3 regions of the Metabacillus schmidteae genome follow, and region 2 is predicted to be linked to each of the others. Evidence: a T-box and tRNA genes for the amino acid it is inferred to sense, from the RefSeq annotation. Region 2 holds a T-box; the other regions hold tRNA genes.

Region 1 (10,650 bases), 360 kb from region 2:
GTACCGGTTCGATTCCGGTCCTCGGCACCACTTATATGCGCCCGTAGCTCAATTGGATAGAGCGTTTGACTACGGATCAAAAGGTTAGGGGTTCGACTCCTCTCGGGCGCGCCATAGTACGGGAAGTAGCTCAGCTTGGTAGAGCACTTGGTTTGGGACCAAGGGGTCGCAGGTTCGAATCCTGTCTTCCCGACCATTTAATAATTAGATTTGGGGCCTTAGCTCAGCTGGGAGAGCGCCTGCTTTGCACGCAGGAGGTCAGCGGTTCGATCCCGCTAGGCTCCACCAAATGAAATATTTTACTTTTTTATGGCGGTGTAGCTCAGCTGGCTAGAGCGTACGGTTCATACCCGTGAGGTCGTGGGTTCGATTCCCTCCGCCGCTACCATTAACACATATGTATATTGGAGGAATACCCAAGTCCGGCTGAAGGGATCGGTCTTGAAAACCGACAGGGGTGTCAAAGCCCGCAGGGGTTCGAATCCCCTTTCCTCCTCCATATGTTTTTTTACTTCAATTACTTATTATCGCGGGGTGGAGCAGTCTGGTAGCTCGTCGGGCTCATAACCCGAAGGTCGCAGGTTCAAATCCTGTCCCCGCAACCAATTAAAGTTGACGATGCTACGTCGATTATTCTTCATAGCGAGGAAACACAGTAGTGCTGTAAAGTGCAACCAATATTGGTCCGGTAGTTCAGTTGGTTAGAATGCCTGCCTGTCACGCAGGAGGTCGCGGGTTCGAGTCCCGTCCGGACCGCCATTGATTGATATTTTTAAAAGAAACAAATTATTATTGTAATTTAAGTATCGTGTAAGAGGGTTTCGATAAGCGAGAAGGTCGAGGAAGCGACTAAGCGAACACCGGAGCGTATGAGAATACGTGAGGATGTGAGTGAGGGAGCTGACGAAGAGATTCGAAGCTTAGCGGAAGCCGTAAACTTGATTTAGCTCGGTAGCTCAGTTGGTAGAGCACGCCCGAAAAAGCTTCCCTGAATATACTTCAGCGTACTCATCGAGCTGCTTCTTGAATAATCATCCTGAGATGAGGACGATTTACAAATTGTCAAAGCTATAATACTTTAAAAGTCTTAGATTAAAATTAGTTACTTGAAAAGGTAATTTTCATCTTTTTTCAAATACACATTAATTATGGCTCGGTAGCTCAGTTGGTAGAGCAATGGACTGAAAATCCATGTGTCGGCGGTTCGATTCCGTCCCGAGCCACCTTTCATGTGGAGGGGTAGCGAAGTGGCTAAACGCGGCGGACTGTAAATCCGCTCCTTAGGGTTCGGCAGTTCGAATCTGCCCCCCTCCACCATTTAATATAATAGGGGCATAGTTTAACGGTAGAATAGAGGTCTCCAAAACCTTTGGTGTGGGTTCGATTCCTACTGCCCCTGCCAACGAAATAATGGCGGTTGTGGCGAAGTGGTTAACGCATCGGATTGTGGTTCCGACATTCGTGGGTTCGATTCCCATCAGCCGCCCCAATTAAGCAATTAGTTGAAAATAAAGGATTTTAATTAAACTTTATTTTTGTCAGAAATATTTCAAAATATCCTCTTGCTGGTTTCTCGCTAAAGATAATTTTAGTTGGAAACAGTAATATAAAGAGAGTAATTTTTATAGAGACACTGAGAATACTTAGTAGTCGACGATATTTCGCGATATTTCCTTTCAGAAATATCACAAAATATCCTCTTGCGGTGCAGTCTCATGTAGAATATTCAGGAAGTACTTTCATGCAGCATATTCAATGGGCTATAGCCAAGCGGTAAGGCATCGCACTTTGACTGCGACATGCGTTGGTTCGAATCCAGCTAGCCCAGCCATTTTAAGGCATCATAGCCAAGTGGTAAGGCCGAGGTCTGCAAAACCTCTATCCCCGGTTCAAATCCGGGTGGTGCCTCCAATCTATCTTTAATGCGGGTGTAGTTTAGTGGTAAAACCTCAGCCTTCCAAGCTGATGATGAGGGTTCGATTCCCTTCACCCGCTCCATTACATATTAAATTTCATAAATGGGCCTATAGCTCAGCTGGTTAGAGCGCACGCCTGATAAGCGTGAGGTCGATGGTTCGAGTCCATTTAGGCCCACCATGATTTTGTTCCGCAGTAGCTCAGTGGTAGAGCTATCGGCTGTTAACCGATCGGTCGCAGGTTCGAATCCTGCCTGCGGAGCCATTTTTATGGAGAAAACAAACAATAAACGAATATGCGCCTTTAGCTCAGCAGGATAGAGCAACGGCCTTCTAAGCCGTCGGTCAGAGGTTCGAATCCTCTAAGGCGCGTCTTTCAAAGGTCAGATTTGATTACGAAATGTGTATGTTTCATAATCAAATCTGACCTTTTTATGTAACTACAATTGTTTTAATCGTTGCTTGTGGGTAGCTCTCAGTTTGACAAAATATAATGCATATAAAAAGGAAACCCGCCGCGAACAAGACGAGTTTCCTTTATTTTATTACTGTCTATGTAAGTGTAGAGACAGGAGGATTCCGTGTTAGTTTACACGTTATGAAAGTATAAATTAGCAGCGAAGAAGTTTAATCGACGTAGTGATCATTTTTAAGTACAAAGTATAAGTGCAACTACGCATCACGCTTCACCTTTACAGGCTCGCCAATCGACGAGTTTTCTTTATAAAATCTCATTATTTCAGATACGGCTCTTTTGTAACCGCCTTTTTCTTGTAAGAGAGTTCCAAATTCAGAGCATTTTTGTTTATATTCTTTATTGTTTAATATTTTCAATAAAGATTGTTTCAGTTTCTCTGTATTGCATTCTTTTAAATGGATGCCACAACCTAAACGTTCAACTTGTTGTGAGATCATTTCTTGTTCTTGTTGTTGAGGATATAGGATTAAGGGAACTTTAAAATACAAACCTTCTTGGACACTGTTCATACCTCCATGTGTTACAAAGATGTCCACCTTTTGCAGCAGGTCTATTTGGTTCACATAATCATAAAGAATAAAGTTTTCGGGTATATAAGAAAAATCAGTTTCTTTCTTTTTTTTGCCTAAAGACATGATAAATGTTGCTTCGATATCTTTAAATGCTTGAAAACAATCTTCATAAAAATCCTTATTATCCCCAAATATACTTCCTAAAGAAATATAAACGATTGGTTTTTTACTTATAGGTAATGTTACTTTTTCTTCTTCGATGCGTTCCGATATAGAAGGGCCAACAAAACGATAAGTATGATCAAACACATGACAGTTTGGTGTAAATTCCGCAGCAGTATAGACAATATTTAATTTTTCTTTACTACTCAATGCATCTAAAAGAGGGGGTTTCTTCATATTGTACTTTTTGCATAAATTATTTTGGATAGATAATGCTTTAACTAAATGTTTTAAATCTCCTCTTGCAAATTGAAACACTAAATTTAAAAGCTCTTTTGGAATATTTAAAAATGATTCGTGAAATGGAAATGTTGTTGTGGAACAAATAGTAGGAATATTTTTGATTTGGCCTACATATTTCCCCCAAGTTGCTAAGGAATCATGAATAATATAGTCAGGTTCTTCTCTGTCTATTTCGTTTAATAAAAATTCCAACATTTTTTCAGTGCTTTCTATACAAACCCTAAAAACAATGGGGAAGTACTTCAGCTGTTCTTCTGTATAATTGGTATCTTCTAAACGATCGATGCTATAAGGCATATAAATAGCCCCTGTTTCTTCAATTTTTTCCTTTAAATGTGGAAAAGAGTAGTATAATACTTCTTCTCCTTGATTAATCAATTCTTCCACTAAAGCGAGAGTTGGATTTGTATGACCATGAGCGGGAATATTAAAAAATATAGCTTTACCCAAGAAAATTTCCCCTTTTATTTAATAAAGTAATTATTTCCATATTATATAGTTCAATTATACACATGATAACCAGGTACCTCGCACTATTTTGCTAAAGAAACTTACATACTCTTTAAGAAGAGATCATTATGCATATGAAATGAATGAACAGAAAATACTTATAATTGCAATGATTTCTCGAGGGGAGTTCTTGAATATATGCTGATGGAGCATTGGATTCTTGGAGCGATGTGGTTGTTTGCTTTGGGGAAAGTTTCATATGAAAAGTAAGGGGATTCCAAACTAAACCTGTTTTATTTTTGGAATCCCAATTTATTTTCCTTAAAAATAACACAATGAACTAATTGTCCACGGTTACAATCTTCATTCATTGCTGAATTATCAAAAAATTGTTGTATTTTAAAAATATATCGATTAAAATTTATCGTAATAGTTTAATTGAGTGGAGGTTTCATATGTTAGGAAATATAAGTCAAGAAATGTTAACGTTGCTTACCTATATAAGCCGCAAAAAAATTAAGCAGGAAGAACTATTTGCAACCCTTAATGATGAAATAGAGAATCTTAGTAGTTGTCTTAATGAAGCAATTGAAAAAGAATTTATTCATAAAGATGACGGGGAAGTCCTTTCCTTAACACATAGAGGCTTAAAAACCGCACTAAAGTTTTTTGATAAGCAGCCCCATTTAAGAGAAAAAATGAAGTCAAAATTCACAAAACGCAGAGGTATTATTCAGCTTGCGATTATACAGCTATTAAAAGAAGAACCCAGGCATGGCTACCAAGTGATGAAACAGTTAAAGGAGAGAAGCGGTGGTTACTATTCTCCGAGTGCAGGTACCGTTTATCCTGCTTTACAGGACCTGGTTGAAAAGGAACTGATTGAACTTAAAATGGATGGCGAGAAAAAAATATACTCATTAAATGAGGCAGGGTTAGCTTTTATAAATGAGTTAATTCATGAAGAAGACGAGACTTTCTGGCAGGAATGGACAATGCGATTGCGATGGAAGCAGTCTGAGGAAGCTTCACTCGTACGAGAAGAAATGGGTAAGCTTCAATTAGAATTTCATTATGCGATGAAAAAGGTACTATCTGAACCAGAGTTTGCAAACGATATTCTTTCTATTCTTCAGACTTGCAGAAACGAGTTAATCAATTGGTCCGAAAAACAGCAAAAAAGTAAAGGCGAGATGTGATGAAATCTATAAAAAAACTTATACCATATGCAAAGCCATACAAGCTCTTTGTGATCCTTGCTCCACTATTAATGGCTTTAGAGGTGACGATGGATTTATTACAGCCACTTCTTTTGCAAAAGATCATTGATTATGGAATTGCTGCGAATGATACATCGTACGTTATTCAAATGGGAACGTTTATGCTTGTTGCTGCGATTATTGGTTTAGCTGGTGGTATTGGTTGCACGATTTTTAGCACAAAATCAGCAATTAATATTGCCACAGATATTCGGCGGGATTTATTTAAAAAGGTCGAACATTTGTCAAGTGAGAATCGCGACAAAGTTGGTATTGGTAAACTGATCACTAATGTCACAAGTGATATCAATTCAGTTCAAACGGCGGTTATGATGACATTGCGTGTATTTGTAAGGGGGCCTCTTCTCTTTATTGGTAGTGTCACGATTGTATTTTTTCAAGCAAAAGAGCTATTTCCGATTTTAGTTGTCTTAATTCCAATTCTGCTCTTTTTCATCATCCTGCTTTCAAAAAAAGCGGGCATTTGGTTTAAACGTGTTCAAGAAGCATTAGATCAGCTAAATACAAAACTTCAGGAAAGTATTGCTGGGATTAGAGTTGTGAAAGCTTTTGTAAGAAAGGATTATGAAATAAATTTATTTCAAAAAGTGAATGTTTCACTAACAAATAAAACAAAAACCGCTGAACAAATTATTACGATACTTATGCCAGTCCTGCTTTTTGTCATAAATATTGGAATGGCTGTTGCACTCATTTTTGGCGTTTTTCCGATTGGAGGAAGCACAATTCAAGTTGGTGTTATTTTAGCTTTTATTAATTATCTAAATATTATTTTAATGGCGCTCACATCTAGTAGTATGGTTCTTATGCAACTGATGAGAGCACTGCCTTCAGCGGATCGTATTCAAGAAGTTTTGGAAATAAATACGCATATGAACCGAGCTGAAAGTACGATTGATGTGATGCCGATTATTGGAGATATTGAATTCCGAAATGTATCTTTTTCATATAGTAAAAATGGTGAGCATGTATTAAATTCAATCTCATTTTCTGCTAGACATGGTGAGAAAATTGGGATTATTGGTGCAACTGGAAGTGGTAAAACAACATTAGTTAAATTGTTTCCAAGATTATATGATGTGGATGATGGTGAGATTTTAATAGATGGAAAGAATAGTAAGAATATAAGCTTGAAACGTCTCCGTGCTTCTATTGGATATGTTACACAAAAACCATTTTTATTTTCAGGAAGTATAAGGTCCAACCTGATTTATGGTAAAGAAGATGCATCAGAATCAGAGATTCAATTGGCTAGTAAGAATGCTTGTGCAGAAGAGTTTATTGAGAAGCTTGAAGCTCGGTATGATTATTCCTTAACACAAGAAGCTACAAATTTATCCGGTGGGCAAAAACAACGATTATCTCTTGCAAGAGCATTTGTCCGAATGCCATCTATCCTTATTTTAGACGATGCAACATCGGCAGTTGACGCTCGTTCAGAAGCAACAATTCTTGAAGCTTTAAAGTCCTCTTATTCAGAGACTACGATTCTTATGGTTGCATCAAAAATTTCTTCCATTCTTGATGCAGATAAAATTCTTGTTATGGATGAAGGGAGTTTAGCGGGAGTAGGAACACATGCTGAATTATTGGAATCATGCTCTGTTTATCAGGAAATCTATCATACTCAAACACAGAATGGAGGTGTAATGGTTGAGTAATAGTATTACGAGAATGCAGCAATCAACTGGAGGACCAGGACCAAAAGGAAGGATACCGGGACCGGTTGCGAAAACAAAAGATCCTAAAGGTACATGGCGGAGAATTTGGTTGTACATGAAAAAACAAAAAGTGAGTTTGATCATTTCGGTCATTCTTGTTATTTTATCATCCATATTAAGTCTTCTTGGTCCATATTTTATTGGAGTCATTATTGACCATTACATTCTCCCGAAAGATGTATCCGGTACAATTCGAATGGTATGGTTGCTTGTCGGCATTTATTTTGCTACATCCATTATCACCTGGCTTCAAAGCTATGTAATGGTGGATATATCGTTAAAAACAATTAAAGTATTACGCGAAGATTTATTCGCAAAATTACAAACGCTCTCCTTACGTTTTTTTGATCAGCATAAACACGGTGAGTTAATGAGTCGATTTACAAACGATCTTGAGCAGTTAAATCAAGCACTTAGTCAGAGTGTGATCCAGTTTGTATCCTCATTGCTTACAATTATTGGTGTTACAATCGCTATGTTTTCCCTGAATTGGGTATTGGCCATTGTGTCATTTTTGATCATTCCAGTAATGCTCTATGTTACGAAAAAAATCGTAAGTGTTAGCCGTAAAAACTTTTCGCAAAGGCAAAAAGATGTTGGTGAATTGAATGGCTTTGTCGAAGAAACGATAAGTGGTGGAGAGGTTATCTCATTATTTAATAAAGAAGAGGATACTTTCAGCCGTTTCAATGAGGTAAATGAAAGGCTGCGTAGTTCTGCGATTAAAGCAGACATGTTTTCAGGAACACTTGGTCCATTTAATAACTTTTTAAGTAATATAGGGTTGGCTATCGTCATTGCAGTTGGAGCTTTAATGGCACTTAACGGACACACAACTATTGGGATTATTGCGTCCTTTGTTACGTATTCCAGACAGTTTACAAGACCCATTAATCAGTTATCAACTTTGCTCAACTCAATTCAAGCTGCATTAGCCGGGGCGGAGCGTGTTTTTGAAACGATGGATGAGGTCCCTGATTTAAATGACAAAAGAGATGCAGTTCAGGTTAATTCGTTAAAGGGAGAAGTACTATTTAAAAATGTTGACTTCCAATATGACGAAAACAAACCTATTTTAAAAGATATTCATTTTTCTGCAAAACCTGGAGAAATGATTGCTTTTATTGGGCCAACTGGCTCTGGTAAAACAACAATAATTAATTTGCTTATGAGGTTTTATGATATACAATCTGGTGAGATTTTGCTAGACGGTAGAAATTTAAAGGATTATAAACTTCGAGATTTACGGAAAAGAATCGGTATTGTTCTTCAAGATCCTTATTTATTTTCTGGAACGATTATGGAAAATATACGGTACGGCCGTCTTGATGCAACTGAAGAAGAAGTAATCAAAGCGGCAAAAACGGCGTCTGCACATGGATTTATTAAGCACTTGCCTAAACAGTATCAAACGTTGATAACGTCCGGTGGTCAAAATATAAGCCAAGGTCAAAAACAGCTTCTTTCCATTGCGAGAGCCATATTAGCAAATCCTGATATGTTAATTTTAGATGAGGCAACGTCAAATATAGATACAAAAACTGAAATTGATATTCAAAGAGGAATTCGAAACTTAATTAAAGGAAAAACCAGCTTTGTTATTGCTCATCGGTTAAAAACGATTGAGCAAGCTGATCAAATCATTGTTATCCAAGATGGTGAGGTCATAGAAAGCGGAAATCATAATGAATTGCTTAATCAGCGTGGTTTTTACTTTGAGTTGTATTCCAAGCAAATGACTATTTAACTAATAGAAAGGATGAAGAAAATGTTTGTAAACACAGCAACATTTGAAATCGAAAAAGCATATGAAGAAAGATTAGTAAAGAAAAGAGAACAAGACAAAGAAAAATTGGCTGAAGCGAAAGGGCTAATTTCATTTGAATGCTGGAAAAGAGAAAACTCTGAGACCATAGAATTTGTTTATGTCTCAAAATGGGAATCTCAAGAAGACTTTAAAGCATGGATTTCAAGAGAAGATCATGTAAATGAACATAAGGAAATGAATAAAAAAAGAAGAGAAAATCCTAAGCAAGAACAAGTGAAAATGAAGAAAACACTAAGAGCGTATGAACTTTATGATTCTTCAGAAGAATAATTGGTGATTTTCCTATTTATAAATGTGTTTAATAAAAACGATAAAAGCACAATATCTAATCAAGTATAGATATGTGCTTTTTTACTTCTATTAGTCCACATATTAACTGAATCACTAAACCGATTTATCTTGTAACATAACAGGTAGGGGCATGGAGCGAGATTTCATTTCTTCCAGCAATATTTGCATAAAGTCCTCTGATACATTTAATTTAAGTGCATCTATGTAGGCCTTATAAAGTGTTAAGTTTGAGATAAGTTTGAGAGTGGTAGATTTTCGCATAGTTTAATTAACTCCTTGTAAAATAATAAACCTTAATGAATATATTAACCAAAATGGTTTTAAATGATAAGGCTTTCGACGATCAATCCTACAATTAGACAAAAAAAGTAAAGAATAAGTGAAATGAGGTAAAAAAATAAGGGAAATTAATTGGTGAAGTTTGCAAAAAAATATTGTTTAGGAATTTGTTTGGAGCTTTTTATTAGCCGATAAAGTGGAATAGTAAAACAAACTAGGTTCTTCTGAAGAAATAATTAGTGGGTACGGATAATCTGATTATTCGTAATCAATAATATCATCGATTTCATTTACTTCAAGAGAAATGACTGATTTAGTATCCACGTTGTAAAATATAAGTTGAGAGCGATCTTCTGATAAGTGGACAATTCGACCAGAGAAATCTTTCCTTCCAACTTTTCTTTTTGTGAAAATTACACGAAGAAGTGTATTGCTTTGTCGCCAAATTTCAGCTTGGGCAAAGAAGCGTTCCATAGTAAACCTCCTTTATTTTATTCTGCTGGAAAGTAAAAAATTGTAACTAAGTCTCGCCATTAATATTGGCGATAAGCCAAGTTTTTGTAATCACATTAAAAATAGAAGAGCCAAATGTATGTAATAGCTATCATTTTACTTGTTGAAGTCGGAGAATTTGCTAAATGTAATTTTTCCCATCTTGTGATAAAAAAAGTCATTTTATTTTAACAGGAGGAGATTTTTGAGGAAAGTAGAGTTAAAATCCTTGAAGAAAAATTCATTTTAAATAAAAACTCCACCCTTCCGAAGTGTGGAAAGGTGGTAACAATTTTATACCTTTTGTTCTTTAGAATAAAAGAGTCGGAAGATGATGTCCTGGTTATAGTTTCCAAAACCAGAACCGAAAAGTGTAACTCCACCGACATGTTCTGCATCTTTTTCAACTGCAATTTTGAATGTCCATTGTTTATTGCGAATTCCTACATCCTCAATCGTCACATCTGATATTTTATTACCATCGATATAAGTTCCGTTAGGAGTAATACGGAGGTATTTTAATAGCCCGTATTGGTTAATAATACTTGGCCACCAGGAAGGAGTATATTTTCCTTTATTATCTCCAAAGTCCCCAGGACTGGTCCAGATACCTAAAAATACATTATTCAAGTAAAATGAAATGTCAGATGGCCAATTGTTATTTGTGTCAGGTGCTTCTGATGATAATTCCATTGTAATTTCCAACTCTTCTGGACGGTTGCTAGCTAACAGAAAGTTAGGGATTTTATATTCAATATAGCCCTGACCAAACCAGAGAATTTTCGCGTTGAAACGATCCTGATCAAGGAAATAACGGGGCTCATCAAATTCTCCAATTATTTTTTCTCTCGTTGCTAAACCGCAAGTGGGTTCGATTTGAAAGTCAGTATAATGACCCACTGATACATCTGTTTGATGGAATTCTCTAATTTGACTAA
Region 2 (10,650 bases):
TGCAGGTCGATAAATCCTGCTGAAATTAATTGACCATTAACTGATATGATTTCACAACCTTCTGTTGAAAGGTTTTCTCCAATTTCAACAATCTTACCATTTTCCACCTTTACATCTGACTTTTTCAACTCACCAAGCTCATCTAAAATTAATCCATTTTTAAGAACATATAACATGTTTCATTACCTCCTGATTTTGCTCAATTTGTTGTAAAGCTCTCTTTAAAACTGCCATTCTGGCAAACACACCATTTTCCATTTGTTTGAAGATTCTGGAACGCTCGCATTCTATTAAATCACCATCAATTTCAACTCCACGATTGACAGGTGCAGGATGCATAATGATTGCATTCTTATTCATAAGTTTTTCTCTTTCTTTTGTTAAACCAAACTCATGTAAGTAATCTGCTGCATGATCTTTTTCTTCATGTCTTTCATGTTGAATTCTTAGAAGCATCACAACATCTGATTGTTGGATCGCCGTATGAACATCCACATATTCACCAAAAGTGTTTGTTGAATCCTGCCATTTACTTGGGCCGGAGAAAAGTACTCTTGCTCCCAATCTTGTTAAAACTTCTGCATTAGATCTTGCAACACGGCTATGTCTTATATCTCCATGAATCGATACCGTCAAACCTTCAAAATGACCAAATTCTTGCTTAATTGTGAGTAGATCTAACAGTGATTGTGTTGGATGATGACCACAACCATCTCCTGCATTAATAATAGGGATAGATACCTTATCAATCAAATCCTCAAAAAAGTGATCTTGTTGATGCCTTATCACCACTGCATTGGCACCAATTGATTCAAGTGTCTTCACTGTATCATACAAAGATTCACCTTTTTGAACACTCGAATGCTCTGCTGTAAAATTCAGAACCTGTAGACCTAATTTCTTTTCAGCTACTTCAAAACTAAATCTTGTTCTTGTACTAGGCTCAAAAAATAAGTTTGAGACAAAAACAGTATCTAATGGTTTCCATCCTTTTCCTGCTCGATATTGTTCTGCATCATCTAAGATTGAGTAGATTTCTTCATTAGAAAGCTGGTTCATCATTAGTAGGTTTAACATGCCCAACCACTCCTATGTTCCTATTTTGGGAGAAAAGCTTATTACTAGTTTTCCTTTTTTAAAAAAACACCCTGATATTGGTTATCAGGGTGTTTTAGGTAGAGCAAATGAAGGTATAGTGATACCTTGTTTGCCTTACACCCTTTTAAGCCTCTCTGGACTTCTCTTTAAAAGATCTAAGCCATTCTCTTATGCTGTTTCTTTATTGATTGTTTCATCTTTATCAGCTGGCAGAACTAAGTTCAATCCGATTCCAATAAGCGCAGCTAATGCCATGCCATGCAAGTCTAAATTTCCTATTTTCAATGTTGCTTCACCAATTCCTATGACTAAGATTACAGAAGCAATAATGAGATTTCTTTTATTTCCAAGGTCTAATTTGCTGTCAATCATCATTCGTAATCCTGAAGAAGCGATAATCCCGAATAATAAAATTGATACACCTCCCATAACTGGAGAAGGGATTGAACTGATTAACGCTGAAATCTTTCCTATAAACCCGAAGAGGATCGCTAGTACTGCAGCACCTGCTATAACAAAGATGCTATAAACTCTTGTAATGGCTAATACTCCGATATTCTCTCCGTATGTTGTGTTTGGGGGACCGCCGATGAGAGAAGCAATCATTGTTGCTACACCATCTCCCAATAATGAACGATGTAAGCCTGGTTTCTCAATATAATCTCTACCTACAACCTTACCTAAAACTAATTGGTGACCGATATGTTCTGATATTGTTACAACAACAACGGGTACCATCAACAGAACAATGTCAAGGGATATCGATGGTGTATAATCAACAAATGGAAGAACAAAGTTCGGTACTTGTAACCATTTTGCTTCAATAACATTTGTGAAATCAATGATGCCAATTGCCAGTGAATAGATGTAACCTCCAACAATTCCGATTAACACTGGTATTAGATTAAAAAATCCTTTAAGAAAAATTGAACATAAGATAGTAATTAATAATGTGACTAATGCTGCTGAAAAATATTTTAAGCTGTATTCTCCAGCTGGATCATTTGTTGCCATTCCAACTGCTGTACCAGCTAAACCTAATCCGATAACGATAATAACCGGGCCAACAACAACGGGTGGAAGGATTTTCATAATCCATTTATGGCCAGTTCCTTTAATAAGTAAGGCGATTATTCCATAAACTAAACCTGCTAAGAAGCTCCCAACCATAGCTGCACCTATACCAGCAGATGCTTTTGCAACAATAATTGGTGTTATAAACGCAAATGATGACCCGAGATACGCTGGTACTTGGCCTTTAGTAATTAATAAAAATGCTATTGTACCTAGACCACTTGAAATTAGAGCTACTGCCGGGTCTAATTCAACAAGAAATGGTACAAGGATTGTTGCACCAAACATTGCGAATAAATGTTGAAAACTTAGTGCCAGCCAAGTTAATGGCTTTGGTGTATCTTTTACGTCTAAAACGATTTGATCTTCTTTCATATTTTTGAACCTCCGATGTTAATTCATTCTTTGATAGTGTGTATGTTTGAAAGAAAAGCTTTTTATTAAACAAAAAACCTCTTTGCCAGTTTTTAAGTGCAAAGAGGTACAAAAAGATAAGCAGTCTTGATTGACTACATCTTTATGTCCCCTTTGCTGCCTCTCTGGACAAGTCTTTAAAGGGTACGATTATTCATTTTCATGTATTGTGACTTGATCTTGCTGGTCTGCTTCTTTTAACTCAACAACAATTTTTTCAGAGCTTGATGTTGGAATGTTTTTCCCCACATAGTCTGCACGTATTGGTAACTCACGATGACCTCTATCCACTAAAACAGCTAGTTGAATATTTGCGGGTCTACCAATATCCACAAGCGCATCCATAGCTGCTCTTACAGTTCTGCCTGTATATAAAACATCGTCAACTAAGATAACCTTTTGGTTTGTTACATCAACCGGAATATCAGATCCCTTTACTAGCGGTTCTAGATCATCTGTCTTTTTCGATAGATCATCCCGATAAAGAGTGATATCTAATTCACCAATGGCTATTTTTTTTCCTTCAATTTGCTCGATTCGTTCAGCTAGTCTATTCGCAAGGTAAATGCCTCTTGTTTTAATACCGACTAAGACGCTATCTTCAATCCCCTTATTTCTCTCGATAATTTCGTGAGCAATTCTTGTAAGTGCTCTGCGGATTGCTTGTTCATCTAATAAAACTGCTTTTTGAGACATCTTCATTCTCCTTTCGTTTATAACCTCTGAAAACGAAAGACCCTCTCACCGTTAATAGTGAGAGGGTCAACGAAGACATAATTAGACCAAGTCATTAAATAGACTTTGATGTCTTATCCGTTTTCCTTCTCAGCCTCACGGGACTGTGTTAAAGGTTCTTCTTAAGTTATTTACATTATGACAAACATGTAGAATTGTGTCAACGATTATTTTTAATTTGCTCTAAAACTTTTACAAACTCTTCTGGTAATGGTGCTTCAAATTCAAGGTATTCCTTTGTTCTCGGATGCTCAAAACCAAGGATTCCCGCATGAAGTGCCTGTCCATTGATCGGCAGCGTCTTCTTAGGTCCATATTTCGGATCACCAACAAGTGGATACCCAATGTATTTCATATGAACACGAATTTGATGTGTTCTTCCTGTTTCAAGTTGACACTCAACAAATGTATATTGTTCAAATCGTTCTAATACATGAAAGTGAGTGACAGCTTCTTTACTGCTAATATTGGTAACCGTCATACTTTGACGATCAACTTTATCACGACCAATAGGTGCATTAATTGTTCCGTGATCATGCTGGATATTTCCGTGGACAAGTGCTTTGTATCGACGGGTAACCGTTTTATCTACAAGTTGTTGCACTAAGGATTCATGTGCCATATCATTTTTTGCTACCATAAGTAATCCGGATGTATCTTTATCAATTCTATGAACAATGCCTGGTCTTAACACACCATTAATTCCTGAAAGATCTTTGCAATGGGCCATTAAACCATTCACAAGAGTGCCACTCATATGACCCGGGGCAGGATGTACGACCATTCCTTTTGGTTTATTAACCACTAACACATCCTGATCTTCATAATAGATATCCAAATCCATTTCTTCTGCAGCAACATCTAACGCTTCAGGCTCTGGTATTTCAACAGTGATATGATCATCTACTTGGCATTTATAATTTGTTTTTATTGATCGGTCATTTACTTTTACTAATCCATCCTTAATCCAAAGCTGTACTTGAGTACGTGACCATTCATTATTAACTGTAGATAAAAATTTATCAATTCGCTCATTTTTATGTTCTTCATTTACTTGTAATTCAAACGTATTCATTAAGCTTGCTCCTTCTTTTTCCCTTCAAAAAACAACATATGGATAAATAATAATCCAACTCCAATACATAAAGCGGAATCAGCTATATTAAAAATTGGGAAGTCATATGAAAAGATATATGTATTTATAAAATCAACAACTTCTTTACGGAATAAACGGTCAATGAAATTACCAATTGCTCCACCCAGCATAAATCCTAATGCAACACCCATGACCACATTTTGCTTCGTATGTTTTTGGATATAATAAATCAATCCTACTATGACGATTGCTGTGATAATGTAGAAAAACCACATTTGTCCTTGAAGTATCCCCCAGGCTGCTCCCCTATTACGATGGGATGTGATATAAAGGAAATTTTCAATAACAGGAATATGATCACCAATTTCCATATTTTTCACAATCAACCATTTTGTTAGTTGGTCAATTATGATAATTAAACCGGCAATTATGTAATAATACACATTCTCCCCAACTTTCTATGTTCTATTTGTACAAGTTTATCCTTATGAATTGTACCATAATAAAAAAGAAAGCGTAAAGAAGTTGCTAAATGATCCAATATTCCATTATTTAAATAAAAAAACTCAAATTACTCACATTAATTAAGTAATTTGAGCTCCAGTTTAATAATCACTGCCTGTAATATATGTTCCTTCATGAGTATAGTCGTATTGTGGAAGGGATTTTCGTTCAAATAATTCTTGGAAAAAGAAATCATATTTTGTTCTAGCTGTTGGGAGTATCCTTAATTTTTCAAAAGGAATTTCTTCACCGGTTTCTTCACAATACCCGTAAAGTCCTTTATCAATTTTCATTAAGGCACGTTCTACATCTTGAAGTTCCTCTTTTATATGATGCATCAATGTATGATTTTTACTTTGATGATCGTCACAAGTCATTTCAAACAAACTGTGATCAAATAAACGTGCTCGCAGTTCTTCTTTTATCACTTGTAATTCATAACGAATACCAGAAAATTTATTCAAGATGGACAACTCCTTATCCTTCTCATGATGTTAATATAGTTTTGCCCGAAAGTTTCTTGCCTCACCCTGATAAGAATTTTCCTGTGCATGTAAAGGCTGCTAACTTGAATATTTCGGTCAATTCTCGTTTAGATATGTATTTTTTACCCCTGTTCCAATTGTTCGAAACGCTTTTGTAAAAAAATGGGCGTGTACTTCTTTCATCACAATATAAAAAGCCATATCCAATATTGGACATGGCTTTTAAAAATTAATAATGTTCTTTTACAATCGCTGCACATCGTTGACATAATGTTGGATGTTCTTCAACTTGACCAATTTCTGGAGTAACAATCCAACAACGTTCACATGTTTCACCTTCAGCTTGTGAAATGACAATCTTTACTGAATCAAATGTTTGAACATCTTCAGAAGCAGCAGCATAATCTCCTGCAATTTCAAAACCGGAAACAATAAATAGTTGTTTTAAGTCTTCCTCAACAGAGTCTAATAATGCTTTTGCCTCTGCATTTGGATATAAAGAAATACTTGCTGTTAAGGATTTTCCAATGACTTTTTCATTACGCGCTACTTCTAATGCTTTTAACACATCATCACGTAATGTCATGAAAGCATCCCATTTCTTTTCAAGTTCATCTGCCTGTGCATACTCTTTTACATCTGGCATATCAACAAGTTGAACACTTTCCTCTTCAACAGAATCAATTTGCTCCCAGACTTCATCAGCTGTATGAGGAAGAATTGGTGTTACTAATTTAACTAAAGAAAGCAATGTTTCATATAGCACCGTTTGAATAGCACGACGCTCATGATTTTCTTTTGATTCAATATATAGTACATCTTTTGCAAAATCCAAATAAAATGAGCTTAATTCAATGGTACAGAAATTGTGTACGGCATGATAAATGGCTGCAAATTCATATTGATCGTATGCTTCTTTAACACGTTTCGTTAACTTGTTAAGTTTCACAAGCATATAACGGTCTACATCACGTAAATTTTCCAGGCTTACTGAATCTGTTGCCGGATTAAAGTCACTTAAGTTTCCTAATAAGAAACGGAACGTATTACGAATTTTTCTATACACTTCTGCAACTTGTTTAAGAATAGCATCAGATACACGTACATCAGCTTGGTAATCAACTGAAGCTACCCATAAACGAAGAATATCTCCTCCAAGTTGATTCATAACCTTAGCGGGTACGACTGTGTTCCCTAAAGATTTACTCATTTTACGACCTTCACCATCTAAAGCAAATCCATGGCTTAGAACACCTTTGTATGGTGCTTTACCGGTAACAGCTACTGCAGTCGATAAAGATGAGTTAAACCAACCACGATATTGATCTGAGCCTTCAAGATATAAATCTGCCGGTCTTTGGAGATCTTCTCTTTCTAATAAAACAGCTTGATGAGAAGAGCCTGAATCAAACCAAACATCCATAATATCATTTTCTTTTGTGAACTTACCGTTTGGACTTCCTTCATGGGTAAATCCTTCTGGTAAAAGATCTTTCGCTTCACGTTCAAACCAAATATTTGAACCATGATCACGGAACAAGTTTGATACATGCTCAATTGTTACATCTGTGATAATTGGTTCACCATTTTCAGCATAAAATACCGGAATCGGTACACCCCATGCACGTTGACGAGAAATACACCAATCTCCACGATCACGGACCATGTTATAAAGACGTGTTTCTCCCCATGCAGGTACCCATTTCGTTTCATTTACAGCTTTTAAAAGGTCATCGCGGAAATCTTTAATAGAAGCAAACCATTGTGCTGTCGCACGGAAAATAGTTGGCTTTTTTGTTCTCCAATCATGTGGATAAGAGTGTGTTATAAACTGAAGCTTTAATAATGCTCCAACTTCTTGTAGTTTTTCTGTGATCGGTTTGTTCGCTTCATCGTAAAATAATCCTTCAAAACCAGGGGCTTCGTTTGTCATATATCCTTTTTCATCAACAGGACATAATACATCCAAGCCATATTGCATCCCAACAACAAAGTCATCTTCCCCGTGACCTGGTGCTGTATGAACACAACCAGTTCCACCATCACTTGTTACATGCTCTCCAAGCATAACTAATGATTCACGGTCATAAATTGGATGCTTTGCTACAACACGATCGAGCTGAGAGCCTTTTAATGTTTGTGCAACTTCATAATTTTCCCAACCGATAGTTGAAGCTACTGATTCTACCAGCTCTGATGCAACTAAATACTGATCACCATCTGCTGCAATTACACTGTATTCTAATTCAGGATGTACTGAAATACCTAAGTTAGCTGGCATTGTCCATGGAGTTGTAGTCCAAATGACAATTTTTACATCATTTGAAAGAACACCTTTTCCATCTTTCACAGGAAATGCTACATAAATTGATGGAGAGCGTTTGTCAGCATATTCAATCTCTGCTTCTGCAAGAGCTGATTCACTTGATGGAGACCAATAAACAGGTTTTAACCCTTTGTAGATATATCCTTTTTTCGCCATTTCACCAAATACTTTTATTTGCTGTGCTTCATATTCCGGCTTCAATGTAACATAAGGATTTTCCCAATCACCACGAACGCCAAGTCGCTTAAATTGCTCACGTTGACCATTGATTTGCTCCCATGCATATTCTTCACAAAGCTTACGGAACTCTGCTACCGACATTTCTTTTCTTTTCACTTTTTTATTTTTTGTCAAGGCTGTTTCAATTGGCAAACCATGTGTATCCCAACCAGGTACATAAGGAGCACAATATCCAATCATAGATTTGTAACGGACAATAAAGTCCTTTAAGATTTTATTTAAAGCATGACCCATATGAATGTCACCATTAGCATATGGAGGACCATCATGTAAAACGAAAAGAGGACGGTCTTTTGTACGTTCCTGTACCTTTTCATAAATCTTCATTTCTTCCCATTTTTCTTGAATTAATGGTTCTCTTTTAGGTAGGTTCCCTCTCATTGGAAAATCTGTCTTTGGCATCAGAAGGGTATCTTTGTAATCCATCTTTATTCCTCCACATTCATTAAACTTATTTAGCTATTTTTCTGTTTCTATCTCATAAGGTTATTTAAGCCCTTGTAAACACAAAAAACCTTCTCATCCCTACAAGGGACGAGAAGGTTATCTCGCGGTACCACCCTATTAGATTAAATCTGTTATTTAATCCGCTCCAGCATTCGTAACGTGAATGTATCGCCATTGCTTACTTATTAAACATGTTCAGCATGGAACTCCAGGGTGATGTTCATCTTTATCCTTATGTCGAGCTTCCACCGTCCTCGATTCGCTTAAATAAGGTTGTTAAAGACTACTGTCCCTTTCACCGTTTAACATTTGTGTTATGAGTTTTTAAAAAATATCTACGTTTCCGTATTATATGCGATAAAAAAACAAAAAGTCAAGTTTAGCTTTTTGTTTCTTCTGCTTCACCAAAAATAGGCTCCACTTCATACTCTAATAAATGATCCCAATCATCGTTTTTTAGAAGATCCAGTTGAGCTTCAATTAGCATTTGGAATCGAGTTCTAAATACTTTTGATTGTTTTTTAAGTTCTTCAATCTCCATCGCAATTTTTCTGGATTTTGATAATGATTCATTAATGATACGGTCGGCATTTTTCTCAGCTTCTTTAATAATAAGCTTTGATTCTTTTTGTGCATTACGCTTTACTTCTTCAGCTGCTTCTTGTGCGATCACAATTGATTTATTCAATGTCTCTTCAATATTGGTAAAGTGACCTAGTTTTTCATTTAATTCTGTTACACGTGATTCTAATTCTTTCTTTTCGCGGATAATCATCTCGTAATCTTTAATGACTTGATCTAAAAATTCATTTACTTCATCCTCATCATATCCACGAAACCCTTTATTAAATTCCTTATTATGGATGTCTAAAGGTGTTAAAGGCATGGATGCCACCTCCAATATGTAGTGAAATAGTTAATCCTTGACAACATTATAAATCATAATTCGACAGGTTTGTTGAAAATCCTGCTAATTCTTTTAAATTATTTTGTTTTTAATCTCACACAGGTGTCATTTTTGCTTACTAATAACAACTCTAACTCGATCTTTTTTCGTTCTCCCTTCGATTGAAGTCAATTTACTTCTTCCGTATCCTCGAATTGACAAAGTATCTCCTTCACGACATTCAAACGAGGCAGAATCCACAACCTTCCAGTTTACCTTTACATGACCATTTGTGATAAGAGGTTGAATTTTTTGACGTGATAAATTATATATTGCTGCTCCTACCACATCCAGTCGCAATGAGGAGACTGTTGTGACCATTTCTTGCACATCTTCTTTGTTCGGAATAAATGAATGTACATCTAAATTCTTCAAAGAAATTTTAGCTCGGCCAATCTCATTAAAATTCGCAAAAAGATAATCAGAAATCTCGCTTGCACATATAAAATGTACCATATCATTATAAAATCGAATGTCTCCAAATTTATTTCTCTTTAATCCCAGGCTCATTAAAGACCCTAACACTTGCCTATGCTGCAAAGTAATAAATTTCGAGGCATACTGCACTTCAAACAACGCTAATTGAAAATCTTCTTCTTTGACCTCATAGTAATCAGGATAGAGTAAAGCGCGTTTCCTTTCTGTATCGTCAACACCTCCAGAAAAAGTTACCCTAACATCTAAATGTTCCCCAATAACCGAAGAAACAATTTCCTGTTCACGAGGGTCTAGAAAATCTGTAAGCTTTGGACTATATTGATTCAGTACGTTTTCCTTCCATTCGATAACTTGATCGATAAATTGCCGTTCTTCGTGGCGAAAATGCTGGTAAATTTGATTCATAGTTCAACTCCGTATATAAAAAATAGTAGAAAATTTCGCTTATCGCCAATTTCTCACAGTAAAAAAAGAGGGACTATTTATATAGTCCCTAGCCAATCATACTAAATATTGAAGCAACACCATATGAAGCAAATCGTAAAGCTAAGATTGCGACGATTGGTGAAATATCGATCATTCCTAATGGAGGAATAATTTTTCGGAAAGGCTCTAAATACGGTTCACAGATTTTAGCCAAAAATTGACCAAAACCTGACTCTCTAGCTCCAGGAAACCATGAAAGTAATATGTATACGATAAGCGCATACGAGTAAAACGTTATAAGAGTATTAATGATACTAAACAATGTACCCATGTTTGCCTACCACCTTTGATGATCATCTTCTGATACTAATTCTGATATCGCTCCCGATACATCCACATTATCAGGGGTGCATAAAAAGAT
Region 3 (10,650 bases), on a different contig from region 2:
AAAACTCCACGACAAAAAAATGAAAAACGCTCAGCATCATCATAGTGGCCATATAATGAATCACGATAAAAATAATATTCATTATCTAAAAAATAATACGTAATTCCTTCATATTCCAAAGTTTCAATTCCACAATATTGCTGTCTCCAACCAACTGGAACCCTTATTTCATCAACTTTGGTCATTTCTTCTCGGTACGTTTCTGGTATTAAGCTATATTTTGGAAGGATGACTCTTACGTCATTGCCCAGCTCGACTAATTCCTTTGGCAATGCACCTGCAACATCAGCTAATCCTCCTGATTTTACAAACGGTACACATTCTGAAACAGCAAATAATACGTTCACGAGTTCATCATCGCTCCTTGAATGGTTCTTTTTCTTAAAATAGTTGGATTATTTTTCGTCCCTGTTAGATGTGAATAATCTAAAATTTTCACATCTTTATCTGTAATAATATTTTCTAGTAAACAATGATTCCCAATTTGTGTCTTCTGCATAATGACACTATTCTTTACAACTGTATCTTTTCCAATATGAACACCTCTAAAAATAATACTATTCTCGACATGTCCTTCAATTTTACAACCATTTGCAATTAATGAGTTTTTTACAACTGCATTTTGTCCGTATTTAGTCGGAGGCTCATCTTTTGCTTTTGTTAGAATCGGACGGTTCTTAGTGAAAATTTCATTCCAAATAGTTGGGTTAAGCATATCTATACTATGTTTGTAGTAGTTTTCGATAGAATCAATAACCGCTGCATACCCTTGAAATTCATAATCACAGATCGTCCATTGGTTTTGATTTTCTTCAATTACTTCAGCAAGTGTTTTACACCCTGTTTTATCTTTATCATTTATAAGATCTATAAGAAGTTTTGTTGACATGATATACATTTGTAAAGGCTGGCCATCTTTTCGTACTTCCGTAATATCACAGCCATTATCAAGGTGACGTTTTAACACTTTTTGGAAGTCAATGTTACAAACTGTATAGCTATTTGTTATTACTGCATATTCCTGTGTACTTCTTAAAAAGAAATCTATGTGGTCTGAAAATTGTCGAAATGACCCAAACTCATCATATTCATTGTGAAGATGTGGTGATGGAAAGAAAAATAGTCCATCCTTTTTACGATTAAGATCCCACTGTTTACCAGAGCCTAAATGATCCATTAATGAGCGGTAAGAATATTTTGGAAAGATTGCAACACTCTCAATCTCAGAATTCACCATGTTTGAAAGGACAAAGTCAATTACACGATATCTGCTGGCAAAAGGTACAGCAGCTAATGAACGATGGTTGGTTAAATCTTCAATCTCAGGTTTATGTGTTGTTGCATCAATAATTCCTAACAACTTATTACTCATATTAAAACTCTCCTTTGTAGAAATAGATTTGCTTATCCATCATGCAGGGTATAAATAAAAATATAAATGCAAGTCAAGCTACACAATGAAAAAGCAACCTATTCCAAGCTATTTTGTGATATTTATTCTTAGTTTATTTTGTCTTCTACCATCGATTTAATTTCCTCAATAATTTCATCTGTTACTAATAGAATTTCATCTGAGTTTGTATCCGGACAAATAACTGTACCATTTGGGATTTCTATGCCGCTAGGTACAATAGCATTTTCAATAAAAACATTTTCTCCAATAACGCAATCCGGCATGAGAACAGAGTTTTTAACTGCTGTATTTTTCCCAACAGTAACACCTTGGAATAAAACGGAATGATTAACCTTCCCCATAATGACACATCCATCGTTTACAAACGAATCTGTAACAACTGCATCTTCTGCGATGAACTGTGGCGGATGATTTGAATTAACTGTATATACCTTCCAATTACGATCAAATAAATTCAACTCTGAATCGTCATTAAGTAAGTCCATATTTGCTTCCCATAAGCTTTTTACAGTTCCTACATCCTTCCAATAGCCTTTAAATGGATATGCAACGACATTGCGTTTTTCATCTAGTAATAAAGGAATAATATCTTTTCCAAAGTCATGACTAGAATACTGATTACGTTCATCCATCTCTAAATAATCTTTTAATATAGACCATTTAAAAATGTAAATTCCCATAGAAGCTAAATTATTTTTTGGATTTGCCGGCTTTTCATCAAATTCAACTACTTGCATGTTTTCATTCGTATTCATAATGCCAAAGCGACTAGCCTCTTCCCATGGAACCTCAATAACTGATATTGATGCATCAGCGTTCTTTTCAATATGATAGTCTAGCATTTTTGAATAATCCATCTTATAAATGTGATCTCCTGACAAAATCAAAACATATTCAGGGTCATATTGTTTGATATAGTTTATATTTTGATAGATTGCGCTTGCCGTACCTTTATACCACTTCATTTCTGAGGATTCAGAATAAGGAGGCAGTACTGTTACCCCGCCATTCTTCCGGTCTAGATCCCATACACTACCAATACCAATATATGAATTTAAAACAAGCGGCTGATACTGTGTTAAGACACCAACTGTATCAATGCTTGAATTGGTACAATTACTTAACGTAAAATCGATAATTCTATATTTTCCTCCGAATGGAACAGCCGGCTTTGCTAAAGTTCTTGTTAGTGAGCTTAATCGGCTCCCCTTACCCCCTGCTAGTAACATCGCGACGCACTGTTTTTTTCCCATGTTTATTCTCCCCTCTTTTTTTGACTGCACGTAAAATAACTGCTCCATATGGTGGAATTGTCATGGAAAGATGATAAGGTCTTCCATGAAATTCTCCTTCAATCGCTTTTAAATTCTTAGGATTCGTTTGACCGGATCCTCCATACTCTATTGCATCACTATTCATAACCTCAACATATTCTGTATCTAATGGGACTCCAATTTTATAATCATGATACACAACAGGCTTAAAATTCAGTATCACGACAAGTAAATCATTTTCTTTTCTACTTTTTCGAATAAAAGAAAAAATACTTTGATCCCGATTATCTACATCAATCCACTCAAACCCTTTATCCGAATGGTCCAATTCAAAGAGTGGCTTCTGTTTTGAATAGATAGAAAGCAGTTGTTTGAAATAAACTCTCATTTTGTTGTGCATTTCATAGTCTTCCAGCATCCAATCCAGCTGCTCTAAGTCTTTCCACTCATCATACTGACCAAACTCACCTCCCATAAATAATAGTTTCTTACCTGGATGTGTAAACATAAATCCATATAGGAGTCTTAATTGAGCAAACTTCTGCCAATAATCACCTGGCATTTTATTTAATAATGATTTTTTTCCATGTACAACTTCATCATGGGAAAAAGGTAAAATGAAGTTTTCAGAAAAAGCATAAATTAAGGAGAATGTTACTTTATGGTGGAGATCATACCTATCCTCTGGAGAGGCCTCCATATATGATAGAATGTCATTCATCCAACCCATGTTCCATTTGTAGTTAAAGCCAAGACCACCAGACGAGGTAGGAGCGGTAACCATCGGCCAATCAGTAGAATCCTCAGCAATCATTAAAATGTCTGGATCTTTAGAAAATACTGCTTCATTTAATTTCTTTAAAAAAGAAGTAGCATAAGGATTTTCCACTAATTCATTGGAATTTGGCCAATACAGCATATTTGCAACAGCATCAACTCTAAAGCCATCAATATGGAAGTATTCAATCCAATACAAAGCATTTGAGATTAAAAAGCTTTGTACTTCTGTTTTTCCAAGATCAAAGTTTGCAGTTCCCCATATGTAATTTTCACGATCATGTTCGTTTGCATATTCATATGTTGGTTGACCATCAAACATATAAAGCCCATGAGCATCTTTACAAAAATGGCCAGGTACCCAATCAATAATGACTCCTATATTTTCTTCATGACACGCATTGATAAACTGCATGAGATCCTTTGGCTTACCAAAACGGCTTGTTGCAGAAAAATACCCTGTACCTTGATATCCCCAAGAACGATCATAAGGATGTTCAATGATTGGCAGAAGCTCAATATGTGTAAAACCATGTTCCAATACGTATGGGATGAGCATCTCAGATAATTCTTGGTAACTGTATAGCTCATTATCTTCTTTTAACTTCCATGACCCTAAATGAACTTCATATATGGCTAAAGGACGATCATACGGCTTTCTCAGACGTTTTCTTTTTTTCCATTTCTGATCTGTCCAAGTAAAGCCTGATAAATCGGCAACAACTGATGCAGTTCTTGGTCTTAATTCAGATTGAAATGCATAAGGATCTGCCTTTAATAAAATCTGATCATTAGATGTAATGATTTCATATTTATAAATTTCACCTTCTCCTAGTTCTTCAATAAATAAATTCCATATTCCCTCCTCATTCACCCTTTCCATTCGATGATGTTGCCCATTCCAGTTGTTGAAATTTCCAACTACATTAACTTGTTTAGCATGTGGAGCCCAAACACAAAAGGACGTACCTTTACTGCCACCCTGCTCAGTAAGATGCGCTCCAAAAACACGAAAACTTTCAAAAGACTGTCCCTCATGAAATAAATGAATATCATAATCTGTTGGAGACGTGATGGTCACTGAAGTCACCCTTTCACTTATTATTATCTATGCTAAAGATTCAAGACTTACAAATGAATCCCTTTTTTGAAAACGCTCTTTTTTCCGACATAAAACAACAAGAGTTTTTCAAACAATTATTATTATTATTCTTTTAAAATTTAAGAGGTTTTTTAGTTGTAAAAGTGCCGAGGGAACTAAACAGGAGATATCCCAGCATTATAGGAAAAAATTTAATCATTGGATATAGTATCTAATGTTTGTACTAAACCGTTTTATTAGTTTAAAACCTATAGTATCAAAGGGTAAAATATTATATGAATAAAATAGTTTTTTCGACTTTTTGTTGGAATTTGTTGAATTATTTCGAGGTGAAATATTGGGGTTTTTCTGAATTTATAAAGGGTATCTCCTTAGGTTATACAATAAATCAAAAGAAAGTAAAATATTTTAGTAAAGCAATATTATTTGTTTTACCATTTGTTTATTAACAGGAATTTTTTATTTAATAAGACGTATAGATTATACTGTGAATAGTAATATGAATATTTAATTTAGAATGAAGGACTAAAGGGGTCTTGAATCCTATTGGAATGTCTATTGTAAGAGGAATGAAGGACATTTCGGGGTTGGTAGTTATTCAGAGTGTCTTTCATTAGAGGGGTGAAGGACATTACGAGCTCGGTAGCTAGTTCATTTGTCTTTCATTAGAGGGATGAAAGACATAACGGGCTCGGTAGCTAGTTCATTTATCTTTCATTAGAGGGGTGAAGGACATTACAGGCTCGGAAACCCGTTGATTTGTCTTTTATTAGGGGTGAAGAATATTACGGGCTTGGTAGCTAGTCAGAGTGCCTTTCATTAGAGGGATGATAGATAAAAGTGAAATATACCTACACCTTTTCGAAAGCACAAAAAAACACTGTTCAGCAACAGTGTTTTTGAGATGACCCGTACGGGATTCGAACCCGTGTTACCGCCGTGAAAGGGCGGTGTCTTAACCGCTTGACCAACGGGCCATAAAAATATAAAAATGGCGGAGAAGGAGGGATTTGAACCCTCGCGCCGCTTACACGACCTACACCCTTAGCAGGGGCGCCTCTTCAGCCACTTGAGTACTTCCCCATATATGGCTCCGCAGGCAGGATTCGAACCTGCGACCGATCGGTTAACAGCCGATAGCTCTACCACTGAGCTACTGCGGAATAATAAATGGTGGGCCTAAATGGACTCGAACCATCGACCTCACGCTTATCAGGCGTGCGCTCTAACCAGCTGAGCTATAGGCCCATTTATTGGAGCGGGTGAAGGGAATCGAACCCTCATCATCAGCTTGGAAGGCTGAGGTTTTACCACTAAACTACACCCGCGTACATGGGGCGGCTGATGGGAATCGAACCCACGAATGTCGGAACCACAATCCGATGCGTTAACCACTTCGCCACAACCGCCATTACTTTATTCTATTAAGTGGTGGCTCGGGACGGAATCGAACCGCCGACACATGGATTTTCAGTCCATTGCTCTACCAACTGAGCTACCGAGCCATAATTAATGTGTATTTGAAAAAAGATGCAAATTAGCTTTTCAAGTACCTACTTTTAAATCTATACTTTAAAAGTATTAGAGCTTTGGCAATTTGAAGATCGTCCTCATCTCAGGATGATGATTCAAGAAGCAGCTCGATGAGTACGCTGAAGTATATTCAGAGTAGCTTATTCGGGCGTGCTCTACCAACTGAGCTACCGAGCCAATATGGTTTACGGCTTCCACTAAGCTTCGAATCTCTTCGTCAGCTCTCTCACTCACATCCTCACGTATTGACATACGCTGCGGTGTTCGCTCGGTCGCTTATTGAAACCCTCTTACTCTGTATTAAGGCTAGAGTAAATATAAGTAGATAATTTATTTCATTTAAATGGCGGTCCGGACGGGACTCGAACCCGCGACCTCCTGCGTGACAGGCAGGCATTCTAACCAACTGAACTACCGGACCAATTTGGTTGCGGGGACAGGATTTGAACCTGCGACCTTCGGGTTATGAGCCCGACGAGCTACCAGACTGCTCCACCCCGCGATAATTAAGAAGTATAACTATTGCTTATAATTCCAAGAACAAAATGGAGGAGGAAAGGGGATTCGAACCCCTGCGGGCTTTGACACCCCTGTCGGTTTTCAAGACCGATCCCTTCAGCCGGACTTGGGTATTCCTCCGTATAAGCAAATGGTGGACCTTGTAGGACTCGAACCTACGACCGGACGGTTATGAGCCGTCTGCTCTAACCAGCTGAGCTAAAGGTCCATCTGGTGTTAATATTCATATAATCAAAATGGTAGCGGCGGAGGGAATCGAACCCACGACCTCACGGGTATGAACCGTACGCTCTAGCCAGCTGAGCTACACCGCCATAATCATTATAGAATTTTAATTGGTGGAGCCTAGCGGGATCGAACCGCTGACCTCCTGCGTGCAAAGCAGGCGCTCTCCCAGCTGAGCTAAGGCCCCAAATTATATCAAAGTGGTCGGGAAGACAGGATTCGAACCTGCGACCCCTTGGTCCCAAACCAAGTGCTCTACCAAGCTGAGCTACTTCCCGTTTTATAGGATAAGGGATATGTGAGGTTAAGATCTCAATCTCACGTCTGACTTCCTACTATATATTTATGGCGCGCCCGAGAGGAGTCGAACCCCTAACCTTTTGATCCGTAGTCAAACGCTCTATCCAATTGAGCTACGGGCGCATATAAGTGGTGCCGAGGACCGGAATCGAACCGGTACGGTAGTCACCTACCGCAGGATTTTAAGTCCTGTGCGTCTGCCAGTTCCGCCACCCCGGCACTTACTGGAGCGGAAGACGGGATTCGAACCCGCGACCCCCACCTTGGCAAGGTGGTGTTCTACCACTGAACTACTTCCGCTTATTATTAATGGTGCGGGTGAAGGGACTTGAACCCCCACGTCACAAGGACACTAGATCCTAAGTCTAGCGCGTCTGCCAATTCCGCCACACCCGCACGGTGTGTAAATGGTGAGCCATGAAGGACTCGAACCTTCGACCCTCTGATTAAAAGTCAGATGCTCTACCAACTGAGCTAATGGCTCCTATTTCACTAAACACTCTTAGTTGACACCCAAATCTCATTGAGATAATTCAAGAAGCAGCTCGATTCGTGTGCTGAAGTAATGCTTTGTAGCATATTCGAACGTGCTCTACCAACTGAGCTAATGGCTCATTATTATAAATTAATGAGTGGTGCCGGCGAGAGGACTTGAACCCCCAACCTACTGATTACAAGTCAGTTGCTCTACCAATTGAGCTACACCGGCTTAAATAATATAAGTTTAAGATTTAATTTATCGTACTTACCAGTCACCCAAATCTCAGAGAGATTATTCAAGTAGCAGCTCGATTTGTGTGCTGAAGCAAAGCTTCGAAGCATATTCGATCGTGCTCTACCAGTTGAGCTACACCGGCATATGGTGGAGGATGACGGGATCGAACCGCCGACCCCCTGCTTGTAAGGCAGGTGCTCTCCCAGCTGAGCTAATCCTCCGTATTGTATAACATTCTATTGCAACCTGGCAACGTCCTACTCTCACAGGGGGAAACCCCCAACTACCATCGGCGCTGAAGAGCTTAACTTCCGTGTTCGGCATGGGAACGGGTGTGACCTCTTCGCCTTCATCACCAGATAAGTGCGACAAGAATGATTATACTATTTTAAAAGAATTTTTCAAGTCTTTTTTTTAAAAAACTTTTATATTCCTTCAAAACTAGATAACGATTCACAATTCAATTCACTAACTGAGTTTATGCTCTTACTTTGTCCAGCTACAGAAGCCAAATCCTACGGTCATTTCACTCTCTCGTACGAAGTCAAAGAACGACTTCTGCTCGATCGCTCCAATGCCCTATGGATAAAAGCTAAGCTTCTTCCGCTTTTCTAATAGGTTAAGTCCTCGATCGATTAGTATCAGTCAGCTCCACACGTCACCGCGCTTCCACCTCTGACCTATCAACCTGATCATCTTTCAGGGATCTTACTCACTAATGTGATGGGAAATCTCATCTTGAGGGGGGCTTCATGCTTAGATGCTTTCAGCACTTATCCCTTCCGCACATAGCTACCCAGCTATGCCTTTGGCAAGACAACTGGTACACCAGCGGTGCGTCCATCCCGGTCCTCTCGTACTAAGGACAGCTCCTCTCAAATTTCCTACGCCCACGACGGATAGGGACCGAACTGTCTCACGACGTTCTGAACCCAGCTCGCGTACCGCTTTAATGGGCGAACAGCCCAACCCTTGGGACCGACTACAGCCCCAGGATGCGATGAGCCGACATCGAGGTGCCAAACCTCCCCGTCGATGTGGACTCTTGGGGGAGATAAGCCTGTTATCCCCGGGGTAGCTTTTATCCGTTGAGCGATGGCCCTTCCATGCGGAACCACCGGATCACTAAGCCCGACTTTCGTCCCTGCTCGACTTGTAGGTCTCGCAGTCAAGCTCCCTTGTGCCTTTACACTCTACGAATGATTTCCAACCATTCTGAGGGAACCTTTGGGCGCCTCCGTTACATTTTAGGAGGCGACCGCCCCAGTCAAACTGCCCACCTGACACTGTCTCCCAGCCCGATCAGGGCTGTGGGTTAGAATTTCAATACAGCCAGGGTAGTATCCCACCGACGCCTCCACCGAAGCTAGCGCTCCGGCTTCTCAGGCTCCTACCTATCCTGTACAAGCTGTACCAAAATTCAATATCAGGCTACAGTAAAGCTCCACGGGGTCTTTCCGTCCTGTCGCGGGTAACCTGCATCTTCACAGGTACTATAATTTCACCGAGTCTCTCGTTGAGACAGTGCCCAGATCGTTACGCCTTTCGTGCGGGTCGGAACTTACCCGACAAGGAATTTCGCTACCTTAGGACCGTTATAGTTACGGCCGCCGTTTACTGGGGCTTCGGTTCAAAGCTTCGCTTGCGCTAACCTCTCCCCTTAACCTTCCAGCACCGGGCAGGCGTCAGCCCCTATACTTCGCCTTGCGGCTTCGCAGAGACCTGTGTTTTTGCTAAACAGTCGCCTGGGCCTATTCACTGCGGCTTTTCCGGGCTATTCACCCTAAAAAGCACCCCTTCTCCCGAAGTTACGGGGTCATTTTGCCGAGTTCCTTAACGAGAGTTCTCTCGCTCACCTTAGGATTCTCTCCTCGCCTACCTGTGTCGGTTTGCGGTACGGGCACCTCTCACCTCGCTAGAGGCTTTTCTTGGCAGTGTGGAATCAGGAACTTCGGTACTATAGTTCCCTCGCCATCACAGCTCAGCTTATGTGACAACGGGATTTGCCTCGTTGTCAGCCTAACTGCTTGGACGCGCTAATCCAACAGCGCGCTTACCCTATCCTTCTGCGTCCCCCCATTGCTCAAATGGTGAGGAGGTGGTACAGGAATTTCAACCTGTTGGCCATCGCCTACGCCTTTCGGCCTCGGCTTAGGTCCCGACTAACCCTGAGCGGACGAGCCTTCCTCAGGAAACCTTAGGCATTCGGTGGAGGGGATTCTCACCCCTCTTTCGCTACTCATACCGGCATTCTCACTTCTAAGCGCTCCACGAGTCCTTCCGGTCTCGCTTCACAGCCCTTAGAACGCTCTCCTACCATTGTTCGTAAGAACAATCCACAGCTTCGGTGATACGTTTAGCCCCGGTACATTTTCGGCGCAGAGTCACTCGACCAGTGAGCTATTACGCACTCTTTAAATGGTGGCTGCTTCTAAGCCAACATCCTGGTTGTCTAAGCAACTCCACATCCTTTTCCACTTAACGTATACTTTGGGACCTTAGCTGGTGGTCTGGGCTGTTTCCCTCTTGACTACGGATCTTATCACTCGCAGTCTGACTCCTGAACATAAGTCTTTGGCATTCGGAGTTTGACTGAATTCGGTAACCCGATGGGGGCCCCTAGTCCAATCAGTGCTCTACCTCCAAGACTCTCATTTCAAGGCTAGCCCTAAAGCTATTTCGGAGAGAACCAGCTATCTCCAAGTTCGATTGGAATTTCTCCGCTACCCACACCTCATCCCCGCACTTTTCAACGTGCGTGGGTTCGGGCCTCCATTCAGTGTTACCTGAA

The links. A T-box is a leader RNA that pairs with one kind of tRNA and senses whether it is charged. The one in region 2 lies ahead of ileS (isoleucine--tRNA ligase), so its partner is inferred to be a tRNA-Ile.
Region 1: it encodes a tRNA-Ile, which carries the amino acid that the T-box ahead of ileS (isoleucine--tRNA ligase) is inferred to sense. The anticodon was not compared.
Region 3: it encodes a tRNA-Ile, which carries the amino acid that the T-box ahead of ileS (isoleucine--tRNA ligase) is inferred to sense. The anticodon was not compared.

Annotation. Positions count from the first base shown of each region.
Region 1 covers NZ_CAESCH010000001.1:1,960,846-1,971,495, forward strand. Annotated here, with positions in the region: tRNA gene HWV59_RS09265 (tRNA-Leu) at 1-30, shown strand, start outside; tRNA gene HWV59_RS09270 (tRNA-Arg) at 38-114, shown strand; tRNA gene HWV59_RS09275 (tRNA-Pro) at 120-196, shown strand; tRNA gene HWV59_RS09280 (tRNA-Ala) at 213-288, shown strand; tRNA gene HWV59_RS09285 (tRNA-Met) at 312-388, shown strand; tRNA gene HWV59_RS09290 (tRNA-Ser) at 407-499, shown strand; tRNA gene HWV59_RS09295 (tRNA-Met) at 529-605, shown strand; tRNA gene HWV59_RS09300 (tRNA-Asp) at 683-759, shown strand; tRNA gene HWV59_RS09305 (tRNA-Phe) at 1,151-1,223, shown strand; tRNA gene HWV59_RS09310 (tRNA-Tyr) at 1,234-1,317, shown strand; tRNA gene HWV59_RS09315 (tRNA-Trp) at 1,329-1,402, shown strand; tRNA gene HWV59_RS09320 (tRNA-His) at 1,414-1,489, shown strand; tRNA gene HWV59_RS09325 (tRNA-Gln) at 1,757-1,831, shown strand; tRNA gene HWV59_RS09330 (tRNA-Cys) at 1,838-1,911, shown strand; tRNA gene HWV59_RS09335 (tRNA-Gly) at 1,925-1,998, shown strand; tRNA gene HWV59_RS09340 (tRNA-Ile) at 2,021-2,097, shown strand; tRNA gene HWV59_RS09345 (tRNA-Asn) at 2,107-2,181, shown strand; tRNA gene HWV59_RS09350 (tRNA-Arg) at 2,215-2,288, shown strand; gene HWV59_RS09355 (macrolide family glycosyltransferase) at 2,589-3,821, opposite strand; gene HWV59_RS09360 (PadR family transcriptional regulator) at 4,277-5,020, shown strand; gene HWV59_RS09365 (ABC transporter ATP-binding protein) at 5,020-6,762, shown strand; gene HWV59_RS09370 (ABC transporter ATP-binding protein) at 6,776-8,569, shown strand; gene HWV59_RS09375 (antibiotic biosynthesis monooxygenase family protein) at 8,591-8,920, shown strand; gene sda (sporulation histidine kinase inhibitor Sda) at 9,035-9,202, opposite strand; gene HWV59_RS09385 (hypothetical protein) at 9,479-9,694, opposite strand; gene HWV59_RS09390 (ArsR/SmtB family transcription factor) at 10,007-10,650, opposite strand, start outside.
Region 2 covers NZ_CAESCH010000001.1:2,317,352-2,328,001, reverse strand. Annotated here, with positions in the region: gene HWV59_RS11140 (dihydroorotase) at 1-176, opposite strand, end outside; gene HWV59_RS11135 (aspartate carbamoyltransferase catalytic subunit) at 160-1,077, opposite strand; gene HWV59_RS11130 (solute carrier family 23 protein) at 1,267-2,547, opposite strand; gene pyrR (bifunctional pyr operon transcriptional regulator/uracil phosphoribosyltransferase PyrR) at 2,737-3,282, opposite strand; gene HWV59_RS11120 (RluA family pseudouridine synthase) at 3,482-4,396, opposite strand; gene lspA (signal peptidase II) at 4,396-4,860, opposite strand; gene HWV59_RS11110 (TraR/DksA family transcriptional regulator) at 5,023-5,385, opposite strand; gene ileS (isoleucine--tRNA ligase) at 5,636-8,398, opposite strand; T-box leader at 8,500-8,727, opposite strand; gene HWV59_RS11100 (DivIVA domain-containing protein) at 8,799-9,305, opposite strand; gene HWV59_RS11095 (YlmH family RNA-binding protein) at 9,432-10,208, opposite strand; gene HWV59_RS11090 (YggT family protein) at 10,297-10,560, opposite strand; gene HWV59_RS11085 (cell division protein SepF) at 10,567-10,650, opposite strand, start outside.
Region 3 covers NZ_CAESCH010000002.1:905,909-916,558, reverse strand. Annotated here, with positions in the region: gene glgA (glycogen synthase GlgA) at 1-347, opposite strand, end outside; gene HWV59_RS25310 (GlgC family sugar phosphate nucleotidyltransferase) at 344-1,372, opposite strand; gene HWV59_RS25305 (glucose-1-phosphate adenylyltransferase) at 1,501-2,667, opposite strand; gene glgB (1,4-alpha-glucan branching enzyme) at 2,624-4,546, opposite strand; tRNA gene HWV59_RS25295 (tRNA-Glu) at 5,473-5,544, opposite strand; tRNA gene HWV59_RS25290 (tRNA-Ser) at 5,560-5,650, opposite strand; tRNA gene HWV59_RS25285 (tRNA-Asn) at 5,656-5,730, opposite strand; tRNA gene HWV59_RS25280 (tRNA-Ile) at 5,739-5,815, opposite strand; tRNA gene HWV59_RS25275 (tRNA-Gly) at 5,822-5,895, opposite strand; tRNA gene HWV59_RS25270 (tRNA-His) at 5,901-5,976, opposite strand; tRNA gene HWV59_RS25265 (tRNA-Phe) at 5,997-6,072, opposite strand; tRNA gene HWV59_RS25260 (tRNA-Asp) at 6,445-6,521, opposite strand; tRNA gene HWV59_RS25255 (tRNA-Met) at 6,526-6,602, opposite strand; tRNA gene HWV59_RS25250 (tRNA-Ser) at 6,647-6,739, opposite strand; tRNA gene HWV59_RS25245 (tRNA-Ile) at 6,751-6,827, opposite strand; tRNA gene HWV59_RS25240 (tRNA-Met) at 6,857-6,933, opposite strand; tRNA gene HWV59_RS25235 (tRNA-Ala) at 6,956-7,031, opposite strand; tRNA gene HWV59_RS25230 (tRNA-Pro) at 7,046-7,122, opposite strand; tRNA gene HWV59_RS25225 (tRNA-Arg) at 7,191-7,267, opposite strand; tRNA gene HWV59_RS25220 (tRNA-Leu) at 7,275-7,363, opposite strand; tRNA gene HWV59_RS25215 (tRNA-Gly) at 7,370-7,444, opposite strand; tRNA gene HWV59_RS25210 (tRNA-Leu) at 7,455-7,540, opposite strand; tRNA gene HWV59_RS25205 (tRNA-Lys) at 7,553-7,628, opposite strand; tRNA gene HWV59_RS25200 (tRNA-Thr) at 7,778-7,853, opposite strand; tRNA gene HWV59_RS25195 (tRNA-Val) at 8,005-8,080, opposite strand; rRNA gene rrf (5S ribosomal RNA) at 8,104-8,219, opposite strand; rRNA gene HWV59_RS25185 (23S ribosomal RNA) at 8,475-10,650, opposite strand, start outside.